3 regions of the Winslowiella toletana genome follow, and region 3 is predicted to be linked to each of the others. Evidence: predicted binding sites of a transcription regulator. Region 3 holds the regulator's gene; each other region holds the start of a gene.
The links. The regulator ArgR, encoded in region 3, controls arginine synthesis, uptake and breakdown. The targets are predictions, from matches to a motif close to ANTGAATAAAAATACANT.
Positions count from the first base shown of each region.

Region 1: a site for ArgR is predicted at 1,695-1,712, ahead of argA (amino-acid N-acetyltransferase). Genes of this name have one in related genera too.
Region 2: a site for ArgR is predicted at 1,268-1,285, ahead of argC (N-acetyl-gamma-glutamyl-phosphate reductase). Genes of this name have one in related genera too.

Region 1 is NZ_CP134152.1:3,891,895-3,895,126, reverse strand. It holds gene recD (exodeoxyribonuclease V subunit alpha) at 1-253, shown strand, start outside; gene argA (amino-acid N-acetyltransferase) at 334-1,680, opposite strand; gene amiC (N-acetylmuramoyl-L-alanine amidase AmiC) at 1,896-3,140, shown strand.
Region 2 is NZ_CP134152.1:4,748,860-4,752,091, reverse strand. It holds gene argE (acetylornithine deacetylase) at 69-1,220, opposite strand; gene argC (N-acetyl-gamma-glutamyl-phosphate reductase) at 1,407-2,411, shown strand; gene argB (acetylglutamate kinase) at 2,432-3,208, shown strand.
Region 3 is NZ_CP134152.1:486,530-489,761, reverse strand. It holds gene degS (outer membrane-stress sensor serine endopeptidase DegS) at 1-92, shown strand, start outside; gene mdh (malate dehydrogenase) at 149-1,084, opposite strand; gene argR (transcriptional regulator ArgR) at 1,535-2,005, shown strand; gene yhcN (peroxide/acid stress response protein YhcN) at 2,442-2,705, shown strand; gene yhcN (peroxide/acid stress response protein YhcN) at 2,810-3,079, shown strand.

The DNA of each region.
Region 1 (3,232 bases), 1.5 Mb from region 3:
AAGCCGTTTACCGCCGCACGATACCGCGTTTGCCATGACGGTGCATAAATCGCAGGGTTCGGAGTTTGAGCATACTGCGCTGGTGTTACCGAATCACTTTTTGCCGGTACTGACGCGTGAGCTGGTGTATACCGCCATTACCCGCGCGCGCGATCGGTTGACGTTATATGTCGATAATAGCGTATGGGGCAAGGCGGTAAGAGCGCGTACCCAGCGGCGCAGTGGTTTGCAGCAGCGACTGAATATGATGTAGAAAGCCATTTTCGGCACGGGCGGAATTTGCTGCAGGGGAGCCGTTTTCGGCACCCCTGCAGAGAATCTGTGGGATGATTATCAGCCTAAATCAGCCATTAACACCTTCGAACGACGCTGATAGTTATACATCTGCTTCTTACTTTCCGGCAGCACTTCGATATCCACCGGCGTAAAGCCGCGCTCCTGGAACCAGTGAATACTGCGGGTGGTCAGCACAAACAGTTTTTTAAGCCCGATCTGGCGCGCCTGCAACGCCACGCGCTGTAATAAAGCTTCGCCGCGCGATGAGCTGCGGTAGTCAGGGTGAACCGCGACGCAGGCCATCTCGCCAATCTGCTCTTCCGGGAAAGGATAGAGCGCTGCACAGGCGATGGTCAGATTATCGCGTTCGATAATAGTGAACTTATCGATCTCCATTTCCAGCTGTTCGCGAGAGCGACGCACCAGAATTCCCTGCTGCTCCAGCGGACGAATCAGCTCAAGAATACCGCCAATATCATTAATGGTCGCGCGGCGAATCTGCTCGGCTGACTCCATCACGATTTGCGTACCAATACCGTCGCGTGAGAACAGCTCCTGCAACAGTGCACCGTCTTCCTGATAGCTGATCAGGTGGCTGCGGCGCACGCCGCTGCGACAGGCTTTAACGGCGCCACGCAGAAAGCGCACGGTGCCGGAGAGGTAATCGCCGTGCACTTCCTGCGCTTCGATGCGCTGCTGGGCATCATTTGGGAATAGTTCAGAGATGATCTCACCCTGATCATTGGTGACGCCCTGTTCAGAGCAGAAGCCGATCATCTTTTCAGCTTTCAGCTTAATCGCCAGCTGGGTTGCCACTTCTTCAGACGTCAGGTTAAAACTCTCGCCGGTGACTGAAACCGCAACCGGCCCCATCAGCACAATCGCGCCGCTGTCGAGCTGGCGATGGATCGCCTCTTCGTCGATGCGACGAATGCGTCCACTGTGGCAGTAGTCGACGCCGTCATCTATGCCCAGTGGTTGGGCAATAATAAAGTTACCGCTTACCACATTAATATGCGCGCCCTGTAACGGTGTGTTGTTCAGGCTCATCGACAGACGAGCCGTAATATCCAGTTGCAGTCGACCCGCTGCCTGCTTAACCAACTCCAGCGCCTGCGCATCGGTGACGCGCGTATGCTTGTGATAAATCGGTTCAAGCTGATGCTCAGCCAGGTTGGCGTCAATTTGTGGGCGTGCGCCATAAACCACTACCAGCCGGATGCCGAGGCTGTGTAGCAGGCCGATATCATTGACGATGCTGGAGAAGTTTTCATGCTCAATCGCTTCACCACCCAGCATGATGACAAACGTCTTGCCGCGGTGCGCATTGATATAGGGAACGGTATGGCGAAAACCCTGAACCAGCTCAGTACTACGTTCCTTCACGGCCAACCCTCTTTGCATTTTTATTCGTAATTTCTGTATTTTTATTCTTTTATTGCCTGTGATGCAAGAGGCAATTATCCTTACTTATCACCAGCTATGCGTCTTTTCCCCAGCTAATTCTCTGCATTTATTCGCTTTTTCCGGGTGACAGCGTTTAAGGGATTCGCTAAAGTTTTTGCCATCTTGTTTTTTTTTGGCTGTTTTTTAGACACACCACAGTAAACCGGAGCGGCATGTCCCAATCAAACTCTTTCCTTAGTCGTCGCCAGTTGTTAAAAAGCGCCGGCGCGGTTTGGCTGCTAAGCGTCAGTCAGGTTGGCATGGCTGCCAGCAGTCATGTGGTTGCCGTGCGCATCTGGCCCTCGTCAACGTACTCCCGCTTAACGCTGGAATCTAACGTTCCGCTTAAATATAAGCAGTTTGCCCTGAGCAATCCGGAACGCGTGGTCATCGATATCGAAAATCTGCACCTTAATCAGGTTCTGAAAGGGGTGGGGAAGCTGGTGCTGGATAACGATCCCTATATCAAGAACGCCAGAGTAGGGCAGTTCGATAAAAATACCGTACGGCTGGTGCTGGAACTGAAACGCAATGTGGCCCCACGTATTTTTACCCTGCCGCCGGTTGCCGGTATCAAAGATCGTCTGGTGCTGGATCTCTACCCGTCACAGGGGAATGTGGTTGATGATCCGCTGCTGGCATTACTGGAAGATTACAACCAGGGTACGCTGGAAAGAACACAACCCGCCGCCGCGCCATTACCGGGTAAAGCCGGACGCGATCGACCGATTGTGATTATGCTCGATCCAGGCCACGGCGGTGAAGATCCGGGGGCGATAGGTAAGCATAAGACGCGTGAAAAAGATGTGGTATTAAAGATCGCCCGCCGGCTGAAAGCGCTAATCGATAAGCAACCGAATATGCGGGCTTACATGACGCGTAATGAGGATGTGTTTATTCCGTTGAAGGTTAGGGTTGCTAAAGCACGAAAGCAGCGCGCCGATCTGTTTGTCTCTATCCATGCCGATGCTTTTACTAACCGGGCGGCGCGTGGTTCATCAGTGTTTGCCCTGTCGACGAAAGGGGCGACCTCAACCGCCGCGCGTTTCCTCGCGCAAACGCAAAACGAATCCGACTTGATCGGTGGGGTGAGTCGTAGTGGCGATCGCTATCTCGACCATACCATGTTCGATATGGTGCAGAGTCTTACCATCAATGACAGCCTGAAATTTGGTAAAGAGGTGCTGTCGCGCTTGGGTAAAGTAAATCATCTGCATAAACGAACCGTCGATCAGGCGGGCTTTGCGGTACTTAAGGCGCCGGATATTCCCTCTATTCTGGTTGAAACGGCATTTATCAGTAATCTGGAAGAGGAGCGCAAGCTGCGCACGTCTAAATTCCAGCAGCAGGTAGCTGAGTCAATTCTGGCAGGGATTAAAGCCTATTTTGCTAATGGTGGGGCGGTGGCAAGAAAATAATAGCTTATCAGGGCGGCGCGCTGGTCGCCTGTGCTGTTGGCAACGCGCTGAAGGGGAGTGCTGAAAACTGGCAAATGCCAGATACAAAAAAA
Region 2 (3,232 bases), 660 kb from region 3:
CTTATCACTAAACACGGGATAAATCTGGGGCAAGTGGCTGGTTTTACAGATATTTACCCCATTGTCGCTTAGTGATGGCAAAAGTGATGCACCACCTGAGCGATTAGCTCACGAGTGGGCTTAATAAATGCCGTATCGATAAATTCATCGGGCTGATGCGCCTGATTAATTGAGCCTGGACCCAGAACCAGCGTTGGGCAAATCTGTTGAATAAACGGCGCTTCGGTACAGTAGTTAACCACTTCGGTGGGCGTCCCTAACAGTTTCTCGACTACCTGCACCAGTTGATGATCGGGCGGACATTCATAGCCCGGAATCGGCGGATGCAACTCACCTACTGTCAGGCGACCCGGCCAGCGCTCACTTACCGGTGCCAGCGCTTCGTTTAACAAGCCATCAAGATCGCTCAGCGTCAGGCCAGGCAACGGACGAATATCCATATGCAGCTCGCAGCAGGCGCAGATACGGTTTGCCGCATCACCACCATTAATATGGCCGAAATTCATCGTCGGATAGGGAATCGCAAACCCATCGTGATGGTAGCGCTCTTTCAGCGTGTTACGCAGATTCATCAAATGGCCAATCGCATCGTGCATCAGTTCAATCGCATTGACGCCACGACCTGGATCGCTGGAGTGGCCTGATTGCCCCTCAATGCGAATAGCGTGTGACAGGTGGCCTTTGTGCGCGCGCACCGGCTTCAGTGACGTCGGCTCACCAATAATCGCGCAGTCCGGGCGCAGCGTGGTGGATTCCGAGAAATAGCGCGCGCCAGCCATGGTGGTTTCTTCATCGGCAGTCGCGAGGATATACAGCGGTTTTGTTAACGTTGAGACATCGACATCACGCAACGCATCAAGAATAAACGCAAAGAAACCTTTCATGTCGGCGGTGCCGAGGCCGTACAGCTTATTGTCGTGTTCGGTCAGGGTGAAAGGATCGCGCGTCCAGCGGCCGTCGTCATACGGCACGGTATCGCTGTGACCGGCTAACAGTAGGCCGCCAGCACCGAGACCGCTCTTCGCCAGCATATTGAATTTATGGCGAGTACCGGGTACCGGCTGAACCTCCACGCTGAAGCCAAGGTCGCGAAACCAACCGGCCAGCAAATTGATTAAAGTTTCATTACTCTGATCGAGCGCGCTGTCGGTAGCACTGATTGATGGTATCGCGATCAACTGGCGGTATAGTTCAATAAAAGGGGGTAATTTTGTCTTCACTGTTGACAGTCCTTGGGTTAGGATAGTATCAATATTCATGCATTAATAGTGAATAAAAATACATTAACGTCAGGCTTAAGGGAACGGTTAAATGTGCCCTGAACAAATAAACGCCTGGCATCGTGGGTCAGAAGCCTAAACGGCTGCAACCCGGAATTTGGTGACTGTAAAAAGGTATACAGCCTGATGTTGAATACGCTGATTGTTGGTGCCAGCGGTTATGCTGGTGTAGAGCTTGCGACCTATCTGAATCGCCATCCGCATATGAACATAACCGCTTTAGCGGTTTCAGCGCAAAGCCCGGATGCAGGAAAATTACTCTCCGAGCTTCATCCGCAGCTGAAAGGCATCGTTGATATGCCTTTACAGCCGCTGAGTGATGCTGCCGAGTATGCTGGCAAGGTTGATGTGGTATTCCTCGCCACCGCCCACGAGGTCAGCCACGACCTGGCGCCTGAATTCCTGAAAGCCGGCTGTGTGGTGTTCGATCTCTCTGGCGCTTTCCGCGTAAACGATGAGAACTTCTACACCCAATACTACGGTTTTACCCATCAGCATCAGCAGTGGCTGGATAAAGCTGTTTATGGCCTGGCCGAGTGGCAGCACGACAGAATTAAAGAAGCGCAGCTGATTGCGGTGCCGGGATGCTATCCGACCGCGGCTCAGCTGGCGCTGAAGCCGTTGATCGAAGCCGATCTGCTGAATCGCGATCAGTGGCCGGTGATCAACGCCACCAGTGGCGTCAGCGGTGCCGGTCGTAAGGCCAGTATTAACACCAGTTTCTGCGAAGTGAGCCTGCAACCCTACAACCTGTTTGCTCATCGCCATCAGCCGGAAATCGCTGAACATCTGGGGATGCCGGTAATTTTTAACCCGCATCTGGGCAATTTCCCGCGCGGTATTCTGGAAACTATTACCTGTCGCCTGAAAGCCGGCATCAGCCGTGAAGATGTGGCGGAAGCGTTGCACAACGCCTATCACGACAAACCACTGGTGCGTCTGCATGACAAGAGCCTGCCAGCGCTAAAATCTGTGATTGGTCTGCCGTTCTGCGATATTGGTTTTGCCGTACAGGGCGAGCATGTGATCCTCGTTGCGGCGGAAGATAACCTGCTGAAAGGCGCGTCTTCGCAGGCGGTGCAGTGTCTGAATATCCGTTTCGGTTTCCCTGAAACGCTGTCACTTATTTAACTGACGAGTTTGAGAACATTATGACCAATCCACTCATTATCAAACTGGGCGGTGTGTTACTGGACAGTGAAGAGGCGCTGGCGCGACTGTTTGACGCGCTGGTGACTTATCGTGAATCTCACCAGCGTCCGCTGTTAATCGTGCATGGCGGTGGCTGTCTGGTGGATGAACTGATGAAGAAACTGGCGCTGCCGGTTCAGAAGAAAAATGGCCTGCGGGTGACGCCTGCCGATCAGATCGACATCATCACCGGTGCGCTGGCAGGAACCGCCAACAAAACGCTGCTGGCGTGGGCGAAGAAATATGCTATCAATGCTGTTGGCCTGTGTCTCGGTGACGGCAATAGCGTTAACGTGACGCAACTTGATGAATCACTGGGGCATGTTGGTAATGCGACGCCAGGTTCCCCGGTGTTAATTAATACCCTGCTGGCGGCTAATTTCTTGCCGGTAGTGAGCTCAATTGGCATTACTGATGCTGGCGAACTGATGAACGTCAATGCTGACCAGGCGGCGACGGCGCTGGCTGCCACGCTCGGTGCTGACCTGATTCTGCTCTCTGACGTCAGCGGTATTCTGGATGGCAAAGGTCAGCGCATCGAAGAGATGACCGCCGCGAAAGCCGAGCAGCTGATTGCGCAGGGCATTATTACCGATGGCATGATTGTTAAAGTTAACGCCGCTCTCGATGCTGCCCGTACGCTGGGACGTCCGGTCGATATCGCCAGCTGGCGTAACGCTGAACAGTTGCCAACTTTATTTAACGGTGTGTCCATTGGCACCCGGATTCTCGCATAACGAAACGTTTTTATATTCAAGGAT
Region 3 (3,232 bases):
GCCCTGGGTCAGTGATAGATGTTGAAGTTAACCGCAACGATCAGAAACTGACGCTGCCGGTGACCATTCTCGAATATCCGCAACAGAATTAATGGCTACATCGCAAACGGGCGGCGCGAACACCGCCCGTGACAGCATGCTGCAGAAATTACTTAACGAACTCTTCGCCCAGCGTAATATCTTTTTTCAGCGTATCCAGCATGCCTTCCAGCGCCTGCTGCTCGAACGCGCTCAGTGTGCCGATAGGCTTACGTTGCTCAACGCCGTTTTTACCCAGCAGCAGCGGCTGAGAGAAGAAACGCGCGTGCTCGCCGTCACCTTCAACATAGGCACACTCAACCACATTGCTTTCGCCATGCAGCGCACGCACCAGTGACAGGCCAAAACGTGCCGCCGCCTGACCCATCGACAGCGTTGCCGATCCGCCACCGGCCTTCGCTTCAACCACTTCAGTACCCGCATTCTGAATACGTTTAGTCAGGTCGGCCACTTCCTGCTCGCTGAAGCTGACGCCAGGAATCTGCGACAGCAGCGGCAGAATAGTCACGCCAGAATGCCCACCAACCACCGGTACATTCAGCTCTTCAGGCTGTTTGCCTTTCAGCTCAGCCACAAAGGTGTTGGAGCGAATGATATCCAGCGTGGTAACGCCAAACAGTTTGTTCTTATCGTATACACCGGCTTTTTTCAGCACTTCAGCAGCAATCGCCACCGTGGTGTTCACCGGATTGGTAATAATACCAATCAGTGCTTTCGGGCAGGTGGTCGCCACTTGTTCAATCAGGTTACGCACGATACCGGCGTTCACGTTGAACAGATCGGAGCGATCCATACCTGGCTTACGCGCCACACCGGCAGAGATCAGTACCACATCCGCACCATGCAGCGCAGGGGTAGCATCTTCACCGCTGAAACCTTTGATTTTAACTGCCGTAGGGATGTGGCTTAAATCGACTGCAACGCCAGGGGTTACCGGAGCGATGTCATACAGGGAGAGTTCTGAACCTGCCGGAAGCTGGGTTTTAAGCAGAAGTGCGAGAGCCTGGCCAATACCGCCAGCTGCGCCGAGAACTGCAACTTTCATCCTAAACTCCTTATTATTGTGAGCAGAAAAGTGCCGGAAATCCATCCGGTTACGACCATAACCAACCTGCGAGCGAATGACGAGGATCTTGTCATGGTTTTGCGTGCTGTCGCACTGAATCGAGCACAAACCGTTGAGATTGACCGCATTACGTACAGATTTGACGCTGATAGTAACTGCATGCAGACACATTATTCGGCGGTTACATTACACCTTTAACAGTTATCAGAACAACATCAATTTTATAACAATCTGTTCACTTGCTTTCTCATAGCTATGCGCCAGTGCGCCATTTTTCATCGCGAAGAAAGTTTGGTAGAATGCGCGCCCGCATTGAAAATTCCGCAACTCAAGCCTAAAGGCAGTTTGCATAATAATTCATTTAAATGCATAATAATTTATCGCCCGGCATCGGGCATCCCGTTTTACTTTCTTCTATATCGGTAGCCTATGCGTAACCCATCAAAACAAGAAGATTTGATTAAGGCATTTAAGGCCTTATTAAAAGAAGAGAAGTTTAGCTCTCAAGGCGAGATTGTGCTGGCGCTGCAGGACGAGGGTTTCGACAATATCAATCAGTCCAAAGTATCGCGCATGCTGACTAAATTTGGCGCGGTGCGTACCCGTAACGCCAAAATGGAGATGGTTTACTGTCTGCCAGCCGAGCTTGGCGTGCCAACTACCACCAGCCCGCTGAAAAATCTGGTGCTGGATATCGACTATAACGATGCGTTGGTGGTTATCCATACCAGCCCAGGTGCTGCCCAGCTGATTGCCCGCCTGCTGGATTCGCTCGGTAAAGCTGAGGGGATTCTTGGCACCATCGCCGGTGACGACACCATCTTTATTACCCCGGCGCGCGCGTTTACCGTTAAGCAACTGTACGACGCGATTTTGATGTTATTCGAACAAGAACTCTGAAACGCTGCGCTGAATCGACGGCTGAAATTGGCCGTTCAGGCCGCGTTATCCTCAGCTTGACTTAGAGCCGACATCCCGTCGGCTCTTTTTTTTGTTGCTTCAAACCCGGCTTATATGGGATAAAACACTGGCTCGAGACGACAATCTCATTCTTTCCTCCTCGATATACTCCTCTACCAGCGTGATCCACTGCAAATTTACGCACAAATAGCTAAATTCACCCATGTTATTGTTTTTGCTCAATATTAATGCGATACGGGTAAATTATAAGCTTTTTTTATAACTATCGGTTATTAAAAAGTCATTTCCATGCAAAGCATCCCACTAAAATATTATTAGCTAGGTATTAATTTCCTACGTGATTAGATCTATACTTATTTTCGTGATGACAATCACACTAATTAAAAAGATAAAAATTGACGACGAGGAAATAAATATGAACGTTAAAACTACTATCGCGACTCTTGGCATCCTTTCTGCCCTGTCATTCGGCGCTTTTGCAGCTGAATCCGTCACCGCAGAACAGGCGCAAAATCTGCAGTCTGTTGGCACCATTACCGTAAGCGGCATCGCCGGTTCACCAATGGATATCCATCAGGCTCTGGTACAAAAAGCCGATAAACAAGGCGCCAGCGCTTACCGCGTGATTGAGGCCTACAACAACGGTAACTACCACGCTACCGCTGAACTGTATAAATAAGCGCATTTGCAGTACCCCGTACATAACGACGGCAACCCCAAGTATAAAAATAGCTGTACACACCTTTCGGTTGCTCTGAACAACATATTTCTGGAGTAAGTATCATGAAAACCACTATCGCTATCGCTGCACTCGGTCTGGCTTCCGTTCTCTCTTTTTCTGCTGCCGCAGCTGACCTGGTCACCGAGCAACAGGCTACCAGCCAGAACCTGCAGTCAATGGGCACTATTACCGTCAGCGGACTGGACAGTTCACCCATGACTATCCGTGATGCGCTGTCAGAGAAAGCCAATCAGCAGGGCGCCAGCTCTTATCGGGTGATTGAGGCGTATAACAACGGCAACTATCACGCAACTGCTGAAATTTATAAATAATTCGCCCGCACGGGCGCTGACTAAGCGCCTGGCCGCTGCGCTGAAGACCTGAAATCCGTAGGTTGCTGGAATGAATAAGGTGAGTGTGTCTGACGCGAGATTTTAATTCGCGGTGAAGTAAACGGACATGTCACAGCTAAGTGTTATCAGTAA